DNA from 4 places in the Priestia sp. JV24 genome. Region 1 is predicted to be linked to each of the others. Evidence: riboswitches for the same ligand, from Rfam matches in the RefSeq annotation. Region 1 holds a riboswitch; each other region holds the start of a gene.

The links. A riboswitch is a leader RNA that binds a small molecule or an ion and turns the genes downstream of it on or off. The one in region 1 is predicted to bind cyclic di-AMP.
Region 2: another riboswitch for cyclic di-AMP. It lies ahead of OK414_RS21430 (APC family permease); the one in region 1 lies ahead of OK414_RS20430 (potassium channel family protein).
Region 3: another riboswitch for cyclic di-AMP. It lies ahead of OK414_RS21145 (dicarboxylate/amino acid:cation symporter); the one in region 1 lies ahead of OK414_RS20430 (potassium channel family protein).
Region 4: another riboswitch for cyclic di-AMP. It lies ahead of OK414_RS02140 (cation:dicarboxylate symporter family transporter); the one in region 1 lies ahead of OK414_RS20430 (potassium channel family protein).

The regions. Positions count from the first base shown of each region.
Region 1 covers NZ_JAPCIN010000022.1:227,848-231,287, reverse strand. The annotation lists gene OK414_RS20445 (peptidyl-prolyl cis-trans isomerase) at 1-335, shown strand, start outside; gene OK414_RS20440 (Lrp/AsnC family transcriptional regulator) at 615-1,070, opposite strand; gene OK414_RS20435 (carboxymuconolactone decarboxylase family protein) at 1,191-1,649, shown strand; cyclic di-AMP (ydaO/yuaA leader) riboswitch at 1,765-1,909, shown strand; gene OK414_RS20430 (potassium channel family protein) at 2,034-2,693, shown strand; gene OK414_RS20425 (TrkH family potassium uptake protein) at 2,697-3,440, shown strand, end outside.
Region 2 covers NZ_JAPCIN010000023.1:27,157-30,596, forward strand. The annotation lists gene OK414_RS21430 (APC family permease) at 1-1,472, opposite strand, end outside; cyclic di-AMP (ydaO/yuaA leader) riboswitch at 1,635-1,777, opposite strand; gene OK414_RS21435 (N-acetylmuramoyl-L-alanine amidase) at 1,969-3,027, opposite strand.
Region 3 covers NZ_JAPCIN010000022.1:359,435-362,874, reverse strand. The annotation lists gene OK414_RS21150 (NAD(P)/FAD-dependent oxidoreductase) at 1-363, shown strand, start outside; cyclic di-AMP (ydaO/yuaA leader) riboswitch at 969-1,123, shown strand; gene OK414_RS21145 (dicarboxylate/amino acid:cation symporter) at 1,304-2,539, shown strand; gene OK414_RS21140 (aspartate aminotransferase family protein) at 2,648-3,440, shown strand, end outside.
Region 4 covers NZ_JAPCIN010000008.1:32,399-35,838, forward strand. The annotation lists gene OK414_RS02135 (undecaprenyl-diphosphate phosphatase) at 122-946, shown strand; cyclic di-AMP (ydaO/yuaA leader) riboswitch at 1,219-1,358, shown strand; gene OK414_RS02140 (cation:dicarboxylate symporter family transporter) at 1,465-2,724, shown strand; gene ytvI (sporulation integral membrane protein YtvI) at 2,938-3,440, shown strand, end outside.

The DNA of each region.
Region 1 (3,440 bases):
CTGCGGCTGAACTGCAAAAAGGAACATCTCTTCAGGACGTTCAAAAAAAATATGCTGATGTCCAGACAGGCAGCAAAATAGAGAATGCTGATAATCTAAAGCTTTCAAGTCTATCTCCCTCTTTTATAGATGTTTTAAAAAAACAGCACATCGGAGAGAGTAGTAAGCCCATTAAAATGGGTAAAGTCTATTATATTCTTATTTTAAAACAAAAAGATAAAAAAACGGAATCAGAAGTCAAAGAAGAAATGATGAAAGAACTTGTTTTGAATCATATCAACCGGTATATCCAGGATGAACTGCCAAGGTTTCACGTGACTTTCAGCCTTAGGTAGTTCCCTTTTATATAGATTGATTGTTTCTCCAAAACAAGCAAGTAAAAGAGCTCTCTAGTACTAGAGAGCTCTTTTACATTTTTAAGTAGACAGAAATGTCGTCACCTGATAAAATGAAGTTGTAAAACTTTCATTATTCGGAAAATTTATACCCTCCAGCTTTGGAGGGTTATTTTTTATGCTGTTGGACGAATAAAAGAGGCTGGGACAAAAGTAGTTTAGTGGAAAGAAAATCCGAACGATCAATCCAATCGTTCGGATTTTTTCGTTACGTTTCAATCACTTTTCATCTTTTAAATGACTCAATAATGCAGGAGCCATCTCCACGTGAGAAAGGGCGATGTGTGAAATCGTTTTGGCATAAGGTGTAATTTCGTTAATAAATTGTTCGAGTACGTGCAGGTGAGGAAGCTGAAGCTTTGTAATAAAGCAGGCTTGCCCGGCGATGCGTTCACAGAATAAAGCGTAGGGATACTGAGAAATAAATCGTTTAAAACGCTCGTGCTCTCCGTTTTTCATCGTTACTTCAATAAAACACGACACGGGCAAATGCAGCTTTTCATAATCAATATCAATCGTATACCCTTTTATAACGCCAAAGCTCTCTAGCTGTCGTACTCGCTCTGCCACCGAAGGAGGAGACAAGTTAATTTGTTTTCCTAGCTCTCGTAAGGAAAGGCGGCTGTTTTGCTGCAGCGCCTGCAAAATCGATAAATCAATTTCATCAATTTTCAATTGAAAACCTTCTTTCTCATTAACGTTTCATTTGATTAGTAATAGTAGCTAAGATGTTTTATCTGTAATCTGAAATTTCCATTTTTCTTACTATAATAATTAAAAAGGAGTGAGTGAAAAATGGCAAGAGTTTTGTTAGCAAACGAAGAGGGAACAAATTTTGAAAAAGCATTGAATTTAATTCCGCATGTAAAAAGATTGTATGATGAGCTTTACGACACGCTTTGGAACAGCGATATAGTAGAAAAAGAGACTAAGGAAAAAATAAGGCTTTATCTAGCAGGTGTTAACGGCTGTGAGACGTGTATGAGCATGTCATATGTAGGCGATGAGACGATTAATCAAAAAGTGTTAAGAGAAAAAGAGCTGGAAGAAAAAGATCGACTGCTGTTTCGATTTATTGATGTATACCGGGTGCGTCCAAGGGAGTTGACGGATGCTGATATGAATCAATTAAAGAAATTTTACAGTGATACGCAGCTGTTAGAGCTTTTAGCTGTTATTAATTTATTTGATCAATTTCACAAAATGATTGTCAGTTTAGATTTATATGATTTTTGCAGCTTGCAGGGCAAGTGAGGTCTTCGCTAAAAATATCTTGACAGACAAAATCCACAGGAGTAAGATAGCTTTCGTAAAGTGAAACGTATCATGAATCGAATCGATTATTCTAAAAAATAGATCATAGATATTTGAATAAAAATCGCTTAATCCATTACGGAGCGGAGGACCCATTATGTACGCACATATTGTGCTCCGGGGTGAATCCTTAAAAAGGTAGGGTTACTCTTAAAACCCGAACCCGACAGCTAACTTCGCAAGCGTTTTGAGGGGGAAGAGTGTGGAAAAACACAGGAGCCTTCCTGTGTTTTTTTGCGCTTTTTTTAAGAAAAAGATGTAATTTTTTAGAAAAAGTATAAGCTAAGAGAACACACAGCAGTTGAAGAAAGGAATAAATACATTATGAAAAAACAGTTTGCTGTATTGGGATTAGGTCGTTTTGGAGGCAGTTTGGTTGAAGAGTTTGCTAATCTGGATGTGGATGTGCTCGCTATTGACCGCAATCAGGAGGTAGTAAATAAATTTAGCAACTCAGCTACATATGTTGTGCAAGCAAACGCGATTGATGAAGCTAGCTTAAAGGGGCTAGGTATTCGCAATGTTGATCATGCTCTTATTTCGTTTGGAGATGATATCGAAGCAAGCGTGCTGGCAACGATGCTTTTAAAAGATATGGGCGTTAAGCAAGTATGGGTAAAAGCAGTGAATATGTATCATCAAAAAGTGCTCGAAAAAATAGGAGCGGATAAAGTCATTCACCCTGAGCGCGATATTGCTAAGCGTATTGCTCATCACGTGGTGTCAGAAAAAATCATTGATTATATTGAATTGTCAAAGGATTATAGTATCGTCGAAATTGTCGCCTCTAAGAAACTTCATAATAAAACGCTGTTTGATTTAAACATTCGTGCCAAGTATGGCTGCAATATTATCGGCTTTCAGCGAAAAGACGGGGAAATGGTGATCTCGCCTACCGCGCATGAAATAATTGAACAAGGAGATATGCTGATTGTCATCGGACATAACCGCGATTTGAACCGTTTTGAAGAAGAAGGAGTTTAACTTATGAAAAAACAAATCATTAAACTCACTCCTCCGCAGCTGCTTGTCTCCATTTTTGGCGGAGGAATTATTATGGGTGCTCTTCTATTGATGATGCCTGTTTCTACTACTGAGCCAATCCGGTGGGTAGATGCCCTTTTTACGTCTACTTCCGCTATGACAGTAACCGGCTTAGCCGTCGTAGATACAGGTACCCGTTTTACCGTCATCGGTCAAATCATTATTATGCTGTTAATTCAAATAGGCGGTCTTGGCATTATGTCATTTGCCGTGTTGATTTTTATGATGCTAGGTAAAAAAATTGGATTTAAAGAGCGTATGCTCGTTCAGCAGGCACTAAATCAAACGAGCGTCGGCGGAGTTGTCCTGCTAGTTAAAAGGCTGTTTATCTTTTCATTTTTAATTGAGTTTGTTGCACTTATCTTTCTAGCGATACGCTGGGTTCCGGAGTTCGGATGGTCTAAGGGGCTGTTCTTTAGCTTGTTTCATTCAATTTCGGCTTTTAATAACGCAGGGTTTGGACTACTTTCTGATAACTTAGTGCAGTATGTTGGAGATCCTATTATTAACATAACGATTTCTTTTTTGTTCATCATTGGTGGGTTAGGGTTTACCGTTCTTGCTGATATGTGGGTGAAAAAATCGTATAGAAAACTAACGTTGCATTCAAAAATTATGATTATCAGCACGTTTGCGATTAATGTGACTGCCATGCTTTTTATTTTTTTCTTAGAGTACAGCAATTCG
Region 2 (3,440 bases), on a different contig from region 1:
GAATTTTCTACTACCTTTGTCATTCCTGCTACAGGAACAATGACCACACTTCCTTCAAGCTTTCCAATCTTTTCTCCTTGCTTAATGCGAAGCTGCTCTCCTACCGCTTCATAATGCGTATGAATTCGATGGAAAATATAGACAATAACCGGTAAGAAAATGAGCACGGACCATACTTGTGAAAACTTCGTTGTAAACAAAATAATTAGCACCGTTAAGGTAATGAGGGCACCAATTAAGTTAATGGTTAGCTTCCCTTGCCAGCCGGCCGGCTTTTCTCTAAGCCATTTGACAATCATGCCTGTTTGAGAAAGCGTAAATGGAATAAACACCCCGACTGCATAAAGAGGAATTAATTGTTCAGTCGCTCCTTTAAAAGCTACAATTAAGACAGTAGAAGCAATTCCAAGGGTCACAATTCCATTTGAATAGCCTAATCGATCGCCACGAATTTGAAACATTCTTGGCATGTATTTATCAGACGATAAGTTGACAGCCAGCAAAGGGAAAGCTGAAAAGCCCGTATTCGCCGCTAGCACTAGAATTAGAGCTGTTGTGCCTTGAATAAAATAATAAAATCCATTTCGTCCAAACACACTCGATGCAATTTGTGATACAACCGTTTCATCTGCTTTTGGAGAAATGCCAAGCCAATAAGCTAAAAACGTGATGCCAGAAAATAAAACGGCTAAAATACCGCCCATCAGCATTAATGTATGAACAGCATTTTTTGCACCTGGCTCTTTAAAGTTAGGCACTGCATTTGAAATAGCTTCTACACCTGTCAATGCGGAACAGCCTGATGAAAAAGCTTTTAATAATAAAAACAAACTAATACCTGGCACTACTGTACCTAGAGATGGATGCAGCTCAGGTGAAACTTGACCCGTCGCTATTTTAAATAAGCCTACCGCTATTAACAAAATAAGAGCAATAACAAATAAATAAACCGGATAAGCTAATACGGAAGCGGATTCTGTTACACCACGTAAATTTAAGACGGTAATAAAAATCACCAGCAAACACGCAATTACTACATTGTAATGATGCAGCGCGGGAAAAGCCGAAGTTAAAGCATCGGTTCCTGCTGAAACACTCACAGCAACTGTTAAAATATAATCCACCAACAATGATCCCCCAGCGATAAGCCCGGGATTTTCCCCTAAATTGGTTTTCGAAACAATATAAGCTCCTCCGCCTTGCGGATACGCATAAATAATTTGGCGATATGAAAGAATTAAAGCCGTCAGCAGAACCAATACCCCAAGCGCAATTGGAATCGAATACCAATAGGCAAGGACGCCGACTGTTGCAAGTACAATCAAAATTTGTTCTGTTCCATAAGCCACTGAAGATAAGGCATCTGATGATAAAATAGCCAGTGCTTTAAGCTTACTAAGTTTTTGGTCGCCTAACTCTTTTGTTTTAAGCGGCTTTCCAATCAATAATCTTTTGAGAACTGAATAGTTCACGTAATTTCCCTCCGATGATTGCTTAGCTACTATTTACTGTTCATTGCTAAGCTCCGTTACAAGTTCATAAATAAGTGATATTATCCCTAAAAAGTACCTTTTTATGTTAAAAAAGCGCACAAAAAAAACACTAAGGGTTCTCAGCGTTTTTACACAGCTTAAACCTCCTCTCCAAAACGCTTATGGGGTTAGCTGTCGGATTCGGGCTATGAGAGTAGCCCTACCTTTTAAAAAAAGGATTCACCCCAAGTGACAATGCACAAATTTGGGTCCCCCACTTCTGACGAATTAAGCGATAACAGGTCAATATAATTTTCGGTTAAAGGGTATGATCGATAACATGTTTCTTTCATAACTATCCTTTGTTCTTAGATAATATACTCCCGTACAAATGGTTTGTAAAGCATTATTTTACGCAAACCATAAAATAGTGCTTAAGGCACTTTTAACAGAAAAACAAAAGGTCTTCTGCCCGCGTACAGAAGACTTTTTTGCTTTAACTTTTTGCTTTTAAAACGGCTGCTAGCTTGTTTTTCGTTTGAGGACCATAAATGCCATCCACATCATAAGGAAGATACACAAGCTGAAAACGTCTGACTGCATCTTTCGTTTGAACTCCATATATTCCGTCTACTGACCCTACTTTAAAATTAACTGCGTTTAATGCTTTTTGAAGCTGTTTCACGGCTTCTCCAGAATCACCTTGTTTTAAAATTCCATTTGGAAGTGGATACTGTTCCGAAGGTGGAGTTGGTGACGGTGTTGGAGATGGGTTTGGTGAAGTTCCTGAAGGAATAACAATTGTTTTTCCAACCTGTAGGGTTAAAGGATCAGAAAGCCCTTTATTTGCTTCTTGCAGCGCTTGTACTGTTATTCCGTACTTCTGTGCAATACTGTACAGCGTATCTCCTTGCTTGATCGTATACGTTTTTGTACCTGGTTCAGAAGGTGATGGATTTGGTGTCGGTGTCGGTGTTGGAGATGGTGATGGATTTGGAACTGCACGCCGAGGTAAATTTAAATATACGGCAATTCCTTTAGCATACGATTCACCCATACTTTTTAAAAAAGCTTCATTTTGAAGAAGTGCTGCATCGGCGCTCCTATCAATAAAAGCTATTTCAGTGAGTACTGCAGGCATATTTGTTAAGCGAAGCACCGCATAATTGGCTGATTTTCGTCCGCGATTCGGATGATTATACGACAGCAGCGTTGGCTGTACTTGACCGTGCACAATCGATTGAAACGTTTTACTGGCATTGCTAGCGCTTCTATAAACATAATCTTCGTATCCTGTTCCTCCACCGGCATTTACGTGAATAGACATAAACGCATCTGCGCCCCACGAATTAGCTTGAGAAGCTCGCTGAGATAACGATAAAAAAACATCTGTGGTACGAGTGGTTTTAATCGTAAAATCACTGTACATGCTATTTAAATAGCTTATTAAATATTGTTGAATTTTTAAAACTAAGTTTTTTTCATACAGTCCGTTCGCTCCAACTGCTCCTACATCTGCCCCACCATGTCCTGCATCAAGATAGATTTTTTTCATATTACTTGTCCCTCCTTATTGTTAACATATGCACGAGCGAAAAAAGTGCTACGTATACTAGCCTACCAGGTGAAAAATCACTAAAAAAAGACCCGCTGCCTAATGGTAACGGGTTATTCTGCTTTATAGACAGAATACTGAATAAGGGTAGCTCTCAAGGAGTGACAGCTATATGCAGAGTGTTGATTTGTTGATTTAATGATAATAATTATCATTTTCATTTAAAGTATACACTATGAGGAAAGTATTGTCTATTTTATTATTAGATTTGGAGCTACTTAAAAAGCAGGATACCTATAACAATGAGAATAGTCCAAATTGGAATGCTTATTAATATGCCTATTACTAAACCTTTGAAAAAATTTCCTTCTTGCATTTTTATTCCATTCCTCTCCAACAGTATTTTCTAATGA
Region 3 (3,440 bases), 130 kb from region 1:
CGAATTAAAGAGGGCTTTTTAGAACCAACGTTAAAAGAAGCTGTACCGGGTGACTTAGGCTTAGTGCTTCCTTACAATACGATGAAAAGCTTAATTGAAATGACAGAAGCACTGGATCATGTAACGCCTGGGTTAGCATCTGAACATACGCTGTTTTACGGTGTGGAAGCGAAATTTTACTCCGCCCGTCCGAAGTTAAATGATAAGTTTGAAACTGAAATTTCCGGTTTATACGTGGGAGGAGACGGAGCTGGTATTACGCGAGGACTCGCGCAGGCAAGTGCGTGCGGTGTGTGGGTAGCACGTGACATTGTTGAAAAATTAAAGAATCGCAAAGCAAGTTCTGAACCTGTTACTGTATAAAAAAAGAGGCCGTCACGGCCTCTTTTTTTATATGTGTTAAATAACGAAAGCGACTAAGTAAAAAGTAAAGAACTTGTACCGCTCCAACTCCGATAGTTTTATATGATAATTACCCGCTCTTTTTTAAAAAGTATGACGGAATACATCCTTCTATCGTGAGCAGAATTAAATAGAATAAGGCGAATTGACAATGTCCATTTCTTTGCATCAATAAATTCAGTGAAATTTTAGGGAGGGTATATCAAGCAGTACAATAAGGATAAAATCAACAGTTGGAAAGAGTTATTCTTTGATGAATAAAATATTTATGAAAGCAGTAAAGTACGCGAACGTTAGAATAATTATGCAAATTTATGAATGTAATTTAATGAGAAGAAAGTTCACTTTACAAACTATTTTTTGAATTAATTTTTTATCCATTAGATTTTAAGTCTTGTTAAATAACTGTTTGTGGTTTATTGAAATATGATGTAGATATTTTAAAATATAACAATTCTCAACTTTTTATGATAAAATCCTGCATTATTTTTGAATAAAAACTTGACAGAAACATATAAAATGAATTTTAATTAAAGTAAGAATTATTATCATGCAAAAATATTAAAGAAAATTATTTGCTTAATCTCTTTTGTTTTATAAGAGAACGGGGGACCCATATTTGTGCGTAGTGTACTTGGGGTGAATCTTGAATAAATCAAGTAGGGTAACTCACGTACCCGAATCCGACAGCTAACTCCGTAAGCATTCAGTGAGGGAATAACAGGTCTATGAAACCATGATATTCTCATGGTTTTTTGTATAGCTAAAAATATTCCTAAACTATTAATCTGAAAATTTTTAATATATTGTATATTTAGAGTGTTATCGCTCTCAATGCATGGTAAAATAAGTATGGTAGTTAGAATCATTCTAATATAATTTATTTATGGGAGGTAAATCTATGAAGCTATCGACAAAGATTATTATCGCGCTAATTGCTGGTGCTGTTGTAGGAGTGTTGATCAATGCTTTTGCTCCAAGTGCTTTTGCTCCGCTGGACAAGTACTTGTTTACACCGCTTGGCCAAATTTTCTTAAGCTTAATTAAAATGCTTGTTGTACCAATTGTGTTTTTCTCTATCACGTTAGGTGTAGCAGGTTTAGGAGATCCTAAAAAACTAGGAAGAATCGGGGCTAAAACAGTTTCCTACTTCCTAGTTACAACAACCGTTGCGATTATTATTGGTTTAGTTTTAGCATATGCAATTAAACCGGGTACGTTTGGATCTTTTGATACAAAAAACGCTTCTTTTGAAGCCGAAAAAGCACCGCCGGTTGGAGAGACATTCTTAAATATGATTCCAGTCAACCCAATTCAAGCGATGGCTGAAGGGAATATGCTTCAACTTATCGTTTTCTCTATCTTTATCGGTTTTGGTATTACGATGCTTGGAAGTAAAACAAAAGGGCTTTACAATTTACTTGAGCAAGGCAATGAATTGATGATGTATCTTGTAAATCTAGTGATGAAGTTTGCTCCTTACGGAACATTTGGGCTTCTTGCAACCGCGGTTGGAAGTCAAGGCTGGGAGGCAATTAAAGCGATGGGGCTGTACATGATTGTAGTCGTGCTCGCACTGTTTATCCATTCGATCGTAACATATGGGGGATCAGTCGCTCTTATGGCCAGACGTAATCCTATTGAATTTTTTAAAGGTTTTGCTCCTGCGATGACAGTTGGATTCAGTACATCAAGCAGTAATGCAACGCTTCCGATTTCAATGAATGTGGCTCAAAAAAATCTTCGTGTCCCGGAGTCCATCAGCAGTTTTGTCCAGCCATTAGGTGCTACCATTAACATGGATGGAACGGCAATTATGCAAGGTGTAGCGACTATTTTTATTGCACAAGTATACGGCGTTGACCTGTCGCTGGGTGCTCTTGTGACGGTTGTATTGACAGCGGTGCTTGCTAGTATTGGTACAGCAGGTGTGCCGGGAGTTGGTCTCATTATGCTAGCAATGGTATTGAGTTCGGTTGGCTTGCCTGTAGCAGGTATCGGATTGATTATTGGAATTGATCGCTTGCTTGACATGCTTCGTACATCTGTAAATATTACGGGAGACGCTGCGTGTGCCGTTATTGTGGCTGAGTCAGAAGCAAAACGTATCGATAAATCTGTAACGCAATCAGCTTAATAAGCGTAAAAGCTCTAGCTATATGCTAGGGCTTTTTTTATTGGCAAGAAACTCTTCGTTTCAGCATACAGTTTAATAAGAGTGTATGTTTGAAAGGAGAGTGCGGAAATGAATAAAACTCATGTAATAAAGCCGCTGCTCGACGACGACTACCCAGTTATTTCATATGGAAAAGGAATTTATTTGTACGACCAAGATGGAAAAAGGTACATAGATGCTTCGTCGGGGGCAGTTACAGCAAGTATCGGACACGGCGTAAAAGAAATTATTGATGCGATGACCGATCAGGCACAGAAAGTTGCGTTTGTATATCGGTCGCAGTTTACAAGTGATCCAACAGAAGCCTTAGCTAAGAAACTATGTGAATTAAGCAGCAATCATTTCCAGTGGAGCTTTTTTGTTAACAGCGGGACAGAAGCGACTGAAACGGCTATGAAAACGGCAATTCAGCATTTTCAAGAGCAAGGGAAGCCAACCAAAACAAAGGTTTTGTCACGCTGGATGAGCTATCACGGTATTACAATAGGAGCTCTGTCTATGTCAGGGCACGTTGGAAGACGAAAACGCTTCTCGTCTTTGCTTGAAGATTATCCTTCGGTTTCGCCTCCTTATTGCTATCGATGTCCGTTTCATCAAACCTATCCATCCTGTAATCTTGCTTGCGCAAACGAATTGGAAACAGTTATCAAACGAACCGGCCCTGAACATATTGCTGCTTTTATTACAGAGCCCATTGTAGGAGCAGCCGGAGCAGCGCTTACACCTCCTCCCGGTTATTATGAAGTGATAAGAGAAATTTGCGATAAATATGATGTGTTATGGATTGCGGATGAAGTCATGACTGGAGTTGGGCGTACAGGCGTAATGTTTGCGTATGAGCACTGGGGAGTTAAACCAGACA
Region 4 (3,440 bases), on a different contig from region 1:
TGTATTTCATAGTTTTAACAATTATGATAAAAAAGCAAGTGTCAAAATAGGAAAATAGTTGAGCATGTAAAACGAAGCGATAAGCTTATTAATTTGAAAGAAAGGCAAGGTACATAGCTTTATGTGGGAAATTATTGTAGCAATCATTTTAGGGATTGTAGAAGGTTTAACAGAGTTTGCTCCTGTTTCGTCAACTGGGCATATGATTATTGTGGATGACCTGTGGTTAAATTCCAAAGAATTATTTTCATCTCCAGTAGCTAATACATTTAAAATTGTTATTCAGCTAGGTTCGATCTTAGCAGTAGTAGTTATTTTTAAAGATCGTTTCATTAATTTATTAGGATTGGGAAAAAAGCCAGCTGCTCCAATTGGACCGACAAATCGCTTGAATTTAATGCAGGTAATTGTTGGACTGTTACCTGCAGGAGTGTTAGGACTTTTGTTTGATGATTACATTGATGAACATTTGTTTTCTTTAAATACGGTACTAATTGGCTTAGTAGTCGGAGCTGTATTAATGATTCTAGCAGATTTGTTTGGACCTAAACGTCCGCGTGTAGAGACGGTGGACCAAATGTCTTATGGACAAGCACTGGGTATAGGACTGTTTCAATGTATTGCTCTTTGGCCAGGTTTTTCTCGTTCAGGCTCAACGATTTCAGGAGGGGTTCTTCTTGGAATGAGCCATAAGGCAGCGGCAGATTTTACATTTATTATGGCAGTGCCAATCATGGCAGGAGCAAGTGGACTTTCATTGGTTAAAAACTGGCAGTATTTCACATCAGATGCACTACCGTTTTTTATTGCTGGTTTTATCAGCGCCTTTATTTTTGCGCTGGTATCTATTCGCTTTTTCTTGAAATTAATTAATCGTATCAAATTAGTACCATTTGCACTATATCGAATTGTTTTAGCAGCTATTCTATATTTTGTATTTTTATAAAAAAATACGCGTGTTCTTTATTCCCTTAAACTTCTAATAGAGACTCAAAGAGCAAGAAAAAGCTATTGCAACATTGCAATAGCTTTTTTGCATAAATATATATTATCGCCTTTTGAAAGCGTTTTATAAACATAGGTATTGACAAAACGTGTCGAAAAATAGTAAATTAATATTTGTGCAGTATAAAGTTAAGTAAAAGTAAGACTTCTGTTTAGTTTTATTGACTGTAAAAAACGTATGACAACGTATAGATCGTTTTAATTTTATAAAAACTGAATAATAAGCTTAATCGTATAGAGCGGGGGAATCATTATCGGCAGTAAAGCTGCCTTGGGGTGAATCCTTACAAAAGGTAGGAAACTCTCAATTCCGAATCCGACAGTTAACCCCGTTTGCTTCATTGAGAGAAAGAGCCCAAAATAGCGTAAGTAAAAGGCTGTTCTTTCTTAAGAATAGTCTTTTTTTGTTTTTTCAGAAAAATATATACAAATGTCATACATCTTTGGGGAGGTACATCTATGAAAAAAATTCGTTTTGGTTTGGCTACGCAGATTTTTACCGGATTAATCCTCGGTGTTCTTGTAGGGGTAATTTGGTTTAATGATCCGCGTGTAGTAACATACCTACAGCCGCTAGGAGACCTATTTTTAAGATTAATTAAGATGATTGTTATTCCAATTGTTATCTCAAGCTTAGTCGTTGGAGTTGCAGGAGCAGGGAGCGGTAAACAGGTCGGAAAGCTCGGCGTTAAAACCATTCTCTATTTTGAAATTATTACGACTTTTGCAATTGTAATCGGTGTATTGATTGCTAATATTTTCCATCCTGGGCAAGGTGTAGACATTCATTCAGCACAGAAGAGTGATATTTCACAATACGTTGAAACATCCGAACAGCAAGAAGGAAAGTCAGTGGCTGAAACTTTCTTACACATTGTTCCGACAAACTTTTTCCAGTCAATTGTTGAAGGAGACATGCTAGCAATTATCTTCTTTACAGTGTTATTTGCACTTGGAGTAGCGGCAATTGGAGAAAGAGGAAAGCCAGTTGTACAATTCTTCGACGGTGTTTCTCACGCAATGTTTCACGTGGTAAACCTTGTAATGAAAGTGGCGCCAATTGGTGTATTTGCTTTAATTGGTGTAACAGTTTCAAAATTCGGCTTAGATTCACTTCTTTCATTAGGAAAGCTTGTTATCTTAGTTTACTTAGCTTTAATTTTCTTCCTACTTGTTGTATTAGGAGGAATTGCGAAATGGGCAGGAATTAACATTTTCCACTTATTCCGCTATATGAAAGATGAACTGTTGTTAGCATACAGTACATCTAGTTCTGAGACAGTTCTTCCGCGTATTATGGAAAAACTTGAAAAGATGGGCTGTCCAAAAGCTATCGTATCGTTCGTTGTACCAATTGGTTATACATTTAACCTAGATGGTTCCGTTCTTTATCAAGCGATTGCAGCGTTATTCTTAGCGCAGGTGTACGGTATTGATTTAACGATCGTTCAACAGCTGACGCTCATTCTGGTATTGATGGTTACATCTAAAGGAATGGCTGCCGTGCCAGGAACATCATTTGTTGTATTACTGGCTACTCTTGGAACAATCGGTGTTCCGGCAGAAGGATTAGCCTTCATTGCTGGAGTAGACAGAATCATGGATATGGCACGTACGGTTGTTAACTTAGTAGGAAACACACTAGCAGCAATTGTGATGTCTAAATCTGAAGGCAAATTTGACCCTAAAAAAGGTACAGAGATCATGAGAGCCGGCTAATTTATAAATTAAAAAGCTACTTATTCTATTCGAAAAATTAGAATAAGTAGCTTTTTTCATAATAATTCCTTTATTATTATGGGAATTGACCCTATAATATGTAACATCAGGTATAAATATATCCAAATTTTATTCTTACATAAAAGCAGTCACTGGTTCCTTTCTTTATCAATAAATATAGAGATAGCTTAGCTAGTAGGGGGATAGTAGAGTATGTGGAAAAAGCGAATATGGGTCATCGCCTCGATAGTAATCGTATGTTTGTTAATCCCTTACAGTTTACCAATTGTGTTTGCTTTATTAACAGCATTAGCGCTTGAGGGTATTGTTCAAAAATTGCATCAATCTTTTAAAATGAAGAGAGTCTATGCAGTGCTTATGACCTTCATTTTATATGTTGTTTCGCTCATACTTATTGGATTTTTTATTGTTCGGACAATCGTTACGCAAGTGGTTGCTCTTTCAAAAATAGCGCCTTCCTTTGTAAAAGAAATCTATGAAACCGCGATTTTTCCAACTATTATTAAGTGGAAATACTATTCAAATGCTCTTCCTACAGAAGTGATTTCTTCTATCGAGCGCACGCTTGAAAAAACCGTAAATTCATTAGATTCTCTATTAAAAAGTACCGTGGAAATCATCATTAGCTTTGCTGCTACTGTTCCTGGGTTTCTATTAGAGTTTCTTATTTATTTAGTAGCACTTGTATTTATCAG